Regions from separate parts of the Marinactinospora rubrisoli genome, predicted to be linked through region 2. Evidence: riboswitches for the same ligand, from Rfam matches in the RefSeq annotation. Region 2 holds a riboswitch; each other region holds the start of a gene.

Region 1 (3,382 bases), on a different contig from region 2:
TGCCGTCGGTCACCACCACGAGCAGCGGCCGCCGTCGCGGGTCACGGGTGCGCTCGACGCGCAGTACGTCGGCGCAGCGCAGCAGGCCGGCCGCCAGTGGGGTCCGGCCGCCGGTTCGCAGTTCGCGCAGCCGGCGCGCGCCGGCCTCGACCGAGGACGTGGGGGGCAGCGCCAGTTCGGCGTCCCGGCCCCGGAAGGTGACCAGGCCGACCTTGTCCCGCCGCTGGTAGGCGTCGAGCAGCAGGCTGAGCACCGCCCCCTTGACGGCCCGCATCCGCTGCCGCGCCGCCATGGAGCCGCTGGCGTCCACGCAGAACAGCACGAGGTTGCCCTCACGTCCCTCCCGCACCGACTCCCGCAGGTCGGCCGGGGACAGCAGTAGCCCGCGGCCGGTCCGCCCGCGGGCGCGCTGGTGCGGGGCGGCGGCGCGCAGTGTGGCCGCCAGGTGCACGGAGCCGATCCGGTGGCCGCTCGGCGGGCGGGCGGCGGAGGTCCGGCCGAACGGTGTCTCCGCCCGGGACCGGCGGCCGGGCGTGCCGGCGCCGAGCCCGGGGACCCGGAGCAGCCGGGGCCGGTAGGTCTCGCCCGGGTCGGCGACACCGCCCTCGGGCGCCGGCCCCTCACCGGGCCGTCCCTCCCCGGCCTGCTGGTCCCCGCCGTCCACCTCACCTCGGCTCGCCTCTGACGGAGCCGTGCCGCTGTCCTCCGGTGGCCCGGTGTCCGGCGGATCGCCGGGCCCCTTGCTCTCCCCGTCCGGGCGGCCGGGCCCGTCGCCCTCTCCCTGGGCGTCCGGACCGCCGTCAGGGTCTTTTGGGTCCGCATCACCCGCCTGGTCCAGCGCCTCCCGCAGCCGGTCCTCGTCCAGATCCGGGGCGTCGAAGGGGTCGCGTCGCCGCCGGTGCGGCAGGGCGAGCCGGGCCGCGTCGCGCACGTCCTCGGCGGTCACCTCCACCCGGTCCCGCCAGGCGGCGAGCGCCATGGCCGTGCGGGCGGTGACCAGGTCGGCGCGCAGGCCGTCCACCTCGAAGGCGGCGCAGACGGCGGTCACCTGGCGGAGGGCGGCGTCGGACAGCTCCACCTCGGCCAGGCGGCCCCGCGCGGCGCGGATCCGGGCGGCGAGGGCGGCCTCGGCGTCGCCGTAGCCGGCGGCGAACCGCTCGGGCGCGTCCTCATAGGCGAGGCGGCGGCGCACGACCTCGGCGCGTTCGGCCGGGTCCCGGGTGGCGGCCACCTCGACGGTCAGCCCGAACCGGTCGAGCAGCTGCGGCCGCAGCTCGCCCTCCTCGGGGTTCATCGTGCCGACGAGCAGGAACCGCGCCGCGTGCCGGACCGAGACGCCCTCGCGTTCGACGTGCGACGTCCCCATGGCGGCGGCGTCCAGCAGCAGGTCCACGAGGTGGTCGTGCAGCAGGTTGACCTCGTCGACGTAGAGCACACCGCGGTGCGCGGCGGCCAGGAGCCCGGGCTCGAACGCCTTCACGCCCTCGGTGAGGGCCCGCTCGATGTCCAGCGAGCCGAGCAGCCGGTCCTCGCTCGCGCCGACGGGCAGTTCGACCAGCCGCGCCGGGCGGGTGCGCGTGGCCGCGTCGGGGGTGTGCGGGCCATCGGGGCAGTCGGGATCCGGAGCGCCGGGGTCGCAGGCGAAACGGCAGCCGGTCACCACGTCGATGCCGGGCAGCAGCGCCGCCAGGGCGCGCACGATGGTGGATTTCGCGGTGCCCTTCTCGCCGCGCACCAGCACGCCGCCGACCGATGGCGCGACCGCGTTGACCAGGAGAGCGAGTTTGAGGTCGTCCATGCCGACGACCGCGCTGAAGGGATAGCGAGCGGAAGCGCTCACGCGGGTCCGTCCTTCCTCGGGAGTCCACGCCCACAGGGGTTGGCCATGGCGCCGCGCAGTGTCCTGGCTCCCAGATCGCCGCTCCCCCGCGCCTTCCCGCCGGCCGGGGCCGGCGGTGGCGTCGTTGCGGGTTCGCTCCCTGGTGACAGTGGCGGGACCGCCCCGGATTCACACCGGGTTCCTGCGTCGGCGGCGAACGGCGGGGGCCGCGCGCCACCGGGCCGGCACCGCCCTCAGCATCGCACACCGGTCCGGGGCGGGATCAGGCGGCGGTGCGGCCGCCGTGACCGCACCATTTCCGGCCGGTGCCGGAGCAGCGGGCGCGGGCCGCTTTTCCATTTGTGGAATTCACCGGAAACATTCTGATCAATCCGATTGGTCGCTGATTGATCGTTACGCTGCCCCCATGAGCGCCAACGAGTGCTGGTTCTGCGCCACCCCGACTCGCAACGGCGAATACCTGCATTTTGGTATGCACCGCGATGTGCGATACACCCCTCTGGTCATCGCGCTGCACACCCGGTGGGCGACCACCACGGCCTACGTTCCGCGGTGTGAGCGGTGCATGAGCGGCCACGTGATCGAAAAGTGGACCCGCTGGATATTCGCCGGATCGGCGCTGGTGACCGGACTGCCCACCGTGCTGATGCTGGGCTCGAATCTGAGCGGAGAACCCTGGGCCGACCAGTGGCAGATCATCTTCCCGTGGATCTGGACGCTGAGCTGGCTGGTGCTGTGGCTGGGCGTCCGGCAGCACTGGTTCGGCTGGCACCGACTGGCGCCACGGCCGGAGCGCCACGCGCGTCGGCACCCGGCCGTGGTGCGGCTGGCCGAAGACGGCTGGAAGTACGGCGGGGGACCGCCGGGGTCGTGACGAGCGGTCCCGGCCCGGAATCCGCACACCGACCCCTGAACGCACAGAACCCGGGCGGCCACCTCGCGGCGGCCGCCCGGGTCGGGGTCACCCCGGGTGTCAGCTCTCCTGAGCCGGACGACGGCGAGCCGCGTACACGGTCACCGCGCCGAGACCGGCGGCCAGCAGGCCGCCGTACAGCAGGCCGGACACGTCCGTTCCGGTCACCGGCAGCGTCTCCGCAGGCTCGTCCTCGGCCTGGGTCGCGCTGCTGGCGACGGGCTGCGCACCGCTCTGGGACGGCGGCTGGTTGCCCGGGCCCTGACCGTCATCGGGGTCCTCGCCCGGAGGCGTCGGCTCCGGGTCGGGGTCCGGCGGGGTCGGCTCCGGGTCCGGGTCGGGCGGAGTCGGGTCCGGGTCGGGCGGGGTGGGGTCGGGATCCGGCGGCGTGGGGTCCGGGTCCGGAGGTGTCGGGTCCGGGTCCGGGGGCGTCGGATCGGGGTCGGGCGGAGTCGGGTCCGGGTCCGGAGGTGTGGGGTCCGGGTCCGGAGGGGTCGGGTCGGGGTCGTCCGGAGGCGTGGGGTCCTCCGGGAACAGCGGCGGGAGGTTCAGGTCGAGGTCGAGCCCCAGACCTGGACCGGACTCCCGGTCCGCAGTGGTGTCCGACTGCACGGCCGGAGCGGCCTCGG
Region 2 (3,382 bases):
GGTTCGGCACGCGCTCCGGCAGGGATTCTGGGACGCTCTTGAGCGTTCCCGCGATCAGTAGGACGTGGCGTGCAGCGGCGACGAGGGAGGGTGGCAGTGACCCGCGTGACAACGTCAGACCTTGACCGGTTGGAGTTCCGAGCCGTGCAGTCCGGCGACCACGCCGCCGTCGCGCGCCAGCTGACCGACCTCGCCAACCGGGTCGACGCCGACAGCGAGATCTCCCGCGCCGAACTGTTCGTCCGCGCCGGGGAACAGTGGGAGATGGCGCAGGAGTTCGAACGCGCCTCCGCCCTCTACCAGCGCGCCATCGACGACGGAGGCGTCACCATCATCGACGCCCGCGCCCTGCAGGCCGGCGCGCTGCTCGAACTCGACCGCATCGACGAGGGGTACGCCCAACTCGACCGGCTGCGCGCAGAGGGCCCGCGCAACCTGCCCACGTTCATCCACATCGCCGAGACCCTCCAGGCCCACGACGACCTCAAGGGTGCGCACGTGTGGGCCACCCTGGGTGTGGAGCGGTTCCGGCACCAGGACGTCTCACCGTACATGCACGATCTGCTTCTGGAACTGCTGCGCATCCGGTTCCGGATCCGGATGGATCTCGGCCTCGGCGAGGACGAACTCGACAAGCTGCTGGACGAGTAGCCCTTCCGGACAGCGCCGCCCGCCCGTTCCGTGGCGCGGTGTCGGCGGGTGCTGCGGAGACGGCGTGCAGCGCACATCTCGCCGAGACGGCCGACGCCCTGCCCGGCGCCGGGGCGCCGCGCCGTCGTCGCCCCGGACGGCGGCGTCGGCCGCCGCCGTGCGCGCCTGAGCACGGAACCACTCCGCCCCTGCTCGGCGGTGAGGTCGGCCCACAGGCGGGGGAGTTCGCCGGAGAATCCGCGCGTGTCCAGCTCGCCGACCGCGAATCGGTGTTCCAGCTCGGTCGGCTCCGCGACCGTCCCGCGGACGCGGGCCACCTCCAGGCTCGCCGTACCGCCGTTGAGCAGGGTGCCGTCCATGTCGAACACGTGCGGTCGGGTCATCGCGGTCGGTATGCCAGCCGGGACAGGGTTCGGGCGCAACGGGTTTTGGAAGCGTGGTATGAGGCGACACACGCTATCTTGCGGTGGTCGCGCGCCCCGGACACTAGATGTAGTATCGCTCCGCTGGTGGTTCACCGCCGGGGGTGACGCCCCACGGTGAGGCAAGAGGGAACCCGGTGCGAGTCCGGGACTGCCCCGCAGCGGTGAGTGGGAACGAACACCGTCACCACGCACTGGGCGTCGCGCCATGGCGCCTGGGAAGCGACGGTCAGTAGGCGCGGCCACCCCGGCCCGGAGCCCACGAGTCCGAAGACCTGCCACCGGTGGCGCGTGCTGCGCGCAGAACGGGGCTTCGAGGGTGGGCCGCCGCGATACCAGGAGATCGTTGCAGCGTGGGCGGTCGTGCCCACGTCTCCTGCGTGTGCGCTCCCCCCGGCACCCCCACCGGCTTTCGCTATCTGGTTGGAGACACCACCATGACCCTCGACACCGACGTCACACCGGACCGCGCCGCGGCGGCACCCCCCGCCGACCCCATGGAACGCGTGCGGTTGGTGGTCGGTGAGGCGTGTGCGGGCCTGAACGGCGCCTCGGCGGAGACCGTGCTCGCCGAGGCCAAGCGCACGCTGTACCCGGGGATCGGGGCGGCCGAACTGGAGCTCGCGCTGATCATGGCGGCGCGCACCTTCGTCGAGGCCGACCCGGACTACTCCTACGTGAGCGCCCGCCTGCTGCTGGACAAGCTGCGCCGTGAGGCGCTCACCTTCCTCGCCGGTTCCTTTGACGAGGCCGGCCAGGCCGAGATGGCCGAGCGCTACCCCGGCTACTTCGCCGACTACGTCGCCCGCGGCGTCCAGCTGGAGCAGCTCGACCCCGAGCTGGCGACCTTCGACCTCGCCCGCCTCGGCGCCGCGCTGCGGCCGGAGCGCGACCTGGACTTCACCTTCCTGGGCATGCAGACCCTGTACGACCGCTACTTCCTGCACAGCCACGGGGTACGGTACGAGCTGCCGCAGGCGTTCTTCATGCGGGTCGCCATGGGCCTGGCGCTCCGCGAGGACGACCGGAACGTCCGCGCCATCGAGTTCTACGAGCTGCTGTCCTCGTTCGACTTCATGTGCTCCACCCCGACCCTGTTCAACTCCGGCACCCGCCGCGCCCAGCTGTCGTCGTGCTTCCTCACCACGGTCGGCGACGACCTGCACGCGATCTTCCACGGCATCAGCAACAACGCGCTGCTGTCGAAGTACTCCGGCGGCCTCGGCAACGACTGGACCCCGGTCCGGGGCATGGGCGCCCACATCAAGGGCACCAACGGGCAGAGCCAGGGAGTCGTGCCGTTCCTGAAGATCGCCAACGACACCGCAGTGGCGGTCAATCAGGGAGGAAAGCGCAAGGGCGCCGTCTGCGCGTACCTGGAGACCTGGCACATCGACATCGAGGAGTTCCTCGACCTGCGCAAGAACACCGGGGACGAGCGGCGGCGCACCCACGACATGAACACCGCGAACTGGGTGCCGGACCTGTTCCTGCAGCGGGTCGAGAGCGACGCCCAGTGGACGCTGTTCTCGCCGGACGAGGTCCCCGACCTGCACGACCTGTACGGGGCGGAGTTCGCGCGGCGCTACGCCGCCTACGAGCGGGCGGCCGACGCCGGTGAGATCAAGGTGTGGCGGCGGGTGCGCGCGGTCGACCTGTGGCGGCGGATGCTCACCATGCTGTTCGAGACCGGGCACCCGTGGATCACGTTCAAGGACCCGTGCAACCTGCGCTCGCCCCAGCAGCACACCGGCGTGGTGCACTCCTCGAACCTGTGCACGGAGATCACGCTGAACACCAGCGCCGAAGAGGTCGCGGTGTGCAACCTCGGCTCGGTCAACCTGGCGCAGCACGTCACCGAGGACGGGATCGACACCGAGCGGCTGCGGCGCACGGTGCGCACCGCCGTGCGGATGCTGGACAACGTCATCGACGTGAACTTCTACACGATCCCGGAGGCCGAGCGCGCGAACCTGCGGCACCGCCCGGTGGGGCTGGGGCTCATGGGCTTCCAGGACGCGCTGTTCCGGCTCCGGCTGCCGTTCGGATCCGAAGCGGCCGTGGACTTCGCCGACGAGAGCATGGAGCTGATCAGCTACCACGCGATCGCCGCTTCGGTGGAGCTGGCGGCCGAGCGCGGGCGCTACGCCAGCTTCGAGGGGTCGCTGTGGAGCCAGGGCGTGCTGCCCATCGACTCGCTGCGGCTGCTCGCGGAGGCGCGCGGCGGTGACCTGGACGTCGACACCACCACCCGGCTGGACTGGGATGGGCTGCGCAGGCAGGTCCGCACCGTCGGCATGCGCAACTCC
Region 3 (3,382 bases), on a different contig from region 2:
CGAACCAGCGGCGGTAGTCCTCCAGCGGCACGCGCGCCGGGGCCTGGGCGAGCTGGTCCTCGGTGAGCCACTCGACGTCGTGGCCGCCGGCCGCGATCAGCGCGTGGATGAGCGGATCGCCGTCGTCCTCGCGCCGGTCCTCCCCGGCCGCGGGCGGGCGCCAGAGGCGGTCGTCGCCGCCCAGGTCGTAGCCGCGCGCGGCGAGCCGCCGGAACAGCCGCACGGCCGAGGCCGGGGTGTCCAGCCCGACCGCGTTGCCGACCCGGGCGTGCTTGGTGGGGTAGGAGGAGAGCACCACGGCGAGCCGGCGCTCGCCCGGCGGGACGGCGCGCAGCCGGGCGTGCCGCACCGCGATGCCGGCCAGGCGGGCGCACCGTTCGGGGTCGGCGGCGTACACCGAGATGCCGGTGGCGGGGTCGGGTTCCTTGAAGGAGAACGGGACGGTGATGAGCCGGCCGTCGAACTCGGGGATGGCGACCTGCATTCCGGCGTCCATCGGGGTGAGCGCGGCGTCGGAGGCCAGCCAGGCCGCCCGGCCGGAGGTCAGGACGAGGCCCTGCAGGATGGGGACGTCCAGCGCGGCGAGCGCCCCGGCGTCCCAGGTGTCCTCGTCGCCGCCGCCGCTGGCGTCGGCGGCCACCGCACCGCCGGCGGCGAGCACCGTGGTGATGACGGCGTCGGCCCGGCCGAGCAGGTCGAACAGCCCCGGGTGGCTATCGCGGGACACCCCGCGCAGCGAGCCGGTGAAGATCGGCAGTGGGGCGCCGCCGGCCGACTCGATCGCGGCGCACAGCGTGTCGACGAAGGCGGTGTTGCCGGCCAGCTCGTGGGCGCGGTAGAAGACCACGGCGACGGTGGGCCGGCCGGGGTGCGCGGCCGGTGCACCGTGCACCCCGTACTCCGGCATGGGCCGCGGCGGCTCGAAGCCCTCGCCGGTGAGCAGCACCGTGTCGGAGAGGAACCGCGCGAGCTCACGCAGGTTCGCCACGCCGCCCTCGCGCAGGTAGCCGTGCGCGTCGGCGGCGACCCCGGACGGCACCGTGGACAGCCGCACGAGCTCGGCGTCCGGGGTCGTCTCGCCGCCCAGGGCGACGAGGGGAACGCCGCTGGCGCGGAGCGCGTCGAGGCCCTGCGGCCATGCCTCGCGACCGCCGAGGAGCCGGAGGACGGCGACGTCCACCCCCTCCAGCAGGGCGGGCAGGTCGGCCGGGCCGGTCCGGGCGGGGTTGGCGGTGCGGTATCCGGCGCGGGCCGCGTGGGCGGCGAGCAGCTCGGTGTCGGCGGTGGACAGCAGCAGGATCGTGGCCATGCCTGGTCCTCACTCCCTGTCGGGGTCCTCGCCCCGGGACGGAACGTGCGCGGCGCCGCGAAGTCTCCTGGCTCGGGTCTCGCCACCCGCCCCGGCCTTCCCACCGCTCGCGCGGCAGTGGCCCCTGGTGAGGCGGGCTCCTCCCTGACAGTTGCGGGACAGCCACGGATTCGCACCGTGTTCCTTCGGTCGCCGGGTCCCATCCTGGCAGAGCGGCCTCTCCGGACCGACCGCGGGCGGGCACGGACCACGTCGCCAGGCGGTCGCGTCCTCGCCGCGAGTGGCGGCGTGGGCCTGATCGTGTCGCTGGGTCCGGCGCCGGTGTCGGTGGTCCAGCCCGCGTTCGCGGGCGGCGTCGCGACCGGCCTGCTGGTGGCGGCCCTGCCGTCCGGCGAACCGATCACCCCGGGCGAGCGCCTGGCACTGGGCGCGATGCCGCTCGCGCTGCTGCTCCTCGCCCTGTCCAGCGGCGAAGCGAGCGGCGAACCCGGTCGCACCGCCGACCACACTCTGCTGCTCGCGGTCAGCCTGGGTTCGCTGCCCGCCGCCATCGCCGTCGCCCTGCTCGCGGGCGCCCGGCGCGCCTCCGCCACCCGCTGGGCGGGGCGGTGGGGATCGCACTGTTCCAGACCGCCACAGCTTTCCTCTTCGAGGAAATTAACTTCCGCATCGTGGTTAACAAGAGGGACGAAGATCGGTATAACGGGACAGGTCGCCACGTGATCAGGGCGCGGCGACGCGGCACGGTGCACGCCGTGCGCCACCGGCACCCACGCAGAGAGCAGGCGACACCATGGCGGATCCACTCGTCCCATGGGCGGCACCCCACATCCAGGCCCGGCTGGCCGAGATCGAGTCGGGTTTCACCGGCTTCTCGGTCGACGCCGTCGAGGCGATGGTGTGGGAGCGGCTGGCGGGGCACCGGCACGCCGTGGACGACACCGGGATCATGCTGTACGCGGGCACGAACGCCATGAGCCCGCGCGCCGCCGCGGTGCACAGCGCCGCGCTCGGTGGACGGCCGAGCATGGGCTGGCCGGGCGAGAAGCGGCAGACGGGGCTGGAGCACCTGGAGGTCATCGAGACCCTCGCCCAGCGCCTGACGGCCCAGGCGTTCCGGGCCCGTTACGCCGAGGTGCGCATCCAGAGCGCGACCTTCGCCAATCTGGCGGTCTACACGGCCTTCACCGAGCCCGGGGACACGATCGCCGCGCTGTCCCCCGCGGCGGCGGGTCACATGAGCCACCGGGCGCCCGGCGCGCCCGGCGTGCGCGGCCTCAACGTGGTCGATCTGCCCTACGCACCGGACGACTTCGACGTCGATGTCGCGGCGCTCCCGGCCTTCCTCGACCGGCACCGACCCCGGCTCGTCGTGGTCGGCGCGAGCGTGATGCTCTTCCCGCACCGGCTGTCCGACATCGCCGCCGCCGCGCACGACGCCGGGGCCCTCGTGCTGTACGACGGTTCGCACATGGCGGGACTGATCGCCGGTGGGCGGTTCCAGGACCCGCTGGCCGAGGGCGCCGACATCTTCGACGGCTCCACCTACAAGTCGTTCGGCGGGCCGCCCGGCGCCGTGATCTGCACCAACGATCCGGCGCTCGCCGAACGGGTCTCGGCGGCCGTGTATCCGACCCTCACCGCCAACTTCGACCCGTCCCGGCTGGCCCCTCTGGCGATCGCCGCCGCCGAGGCGCTGGAGAACGGGCGGTCCTACGCCGATCGCTGCCTGGCCAACGCCCGTGCGCTCGCGGCGGCGCTGCACGAGCAGGGTTTCCAGGTTCTGGCGGCGGACCGTGGCTTCACCCGGTCGCACCACATCGTGGTGGACGCCCGCCCGCTGGGCGGCGGGCGCGCGGCGGCACGGCGGCTCGCCGAGGCGGGCGTGTACCTGTCGGCCGCCGGCCTGGCGGGCGCCGCGACGGCCGAGCCTGACTCGGGCCTGCGGATCGGCACCCAAGAAGTGACGAGGCGCGGCCTGACCGAGGAGGATCTGCGGCAGGTCGCCGCCTGGATGGGTGATGTGCTGCTGCGCGGTGCCGACCCGCCGGCGATCCGCGCGGCGACGGCCCT

The links. Region 2 has a riboswitch for cobalamin ahead of ACFQRF_RS10575 (ribonucleoside-diphosphate reductase subunit alpha). Riboswitches for the same ligand answer to the same signal wherever they lie in the genome.
Region 1: it holds a riboswitch for cobalamin, as region 2 does, so the genes downstream of both, ACFQRF_RS13770 (putative cobaltochelatase) here and ACFQRF_RS10575 (ribonucleoside-diphosphate reductase subunit alpha) in region 2, are expected to answer to the same signal.
Region 3: it holds a riboswitch for cobalamin, as region 2 does, so the genes downstream of both, cobN (cobaltochelatase subunit CobN) here and ACFQRF_RS10575 (ribonucleoside-diphosphate reductase subunit alpha) in region 2, are expected to answer to the same signal.

Annotation. Positions count from the first base shown of each region.
Region 1 covers NZ_JBHTBH010000006.1:87,439-90,820, forward strand. Annotated here, with positions in the region: gene ACFQRF_RS13770 (putative cobaltochelatase) at 1-1,840, opposite strand, end outside; cobalamin riboswitch at 1,897-2,024, opposite strand; gene ACFQRF_RS13775 (hypothetical protein) at 2,247-2,714, shown strand; gene ACFQRF_RS13780 (hypothetical protein) at 2,814-3,382, opposite strand, start outside.
Region 2 covers NZ_JBHTBH010000004.1:317,309-320,690, forward strand. Annotated here, with positions in the region: gene ACFQRF_RS10565 (NYN domain-containing protein) at 1-61, shown strand, start outside; gene ACFQRF_RS10570 (hypothetical protein) at 97-651, shown strand; cobalamin riboswitch at 1,145-1,370, shown strand; gene ACFQRF_RS10575 (ribonucleoside-diphosphate reductase subunit alpha) at 1,511-3,382, shown strand, end outside.
Region 3 covers NZ_JBHTBH010000006.1:111,435-114,816, forward strand. Annotated here, with positions in the region: gene cobN (cobaltochelatase subunit CobN) at 1-1,309, opposite strand, end outside; cobalamin riboswitch at 1,370-1,495, opposite strand; gene ACFQRF_RS13860 (hypothetical protein) at 1,598-2,032, shown strand; gene ACFQRF_RS13865 (aminotransferase class I/II-fold pyridoxal phosphate-dependent enzyme) at 2,103-3,382, shown strand, end outside.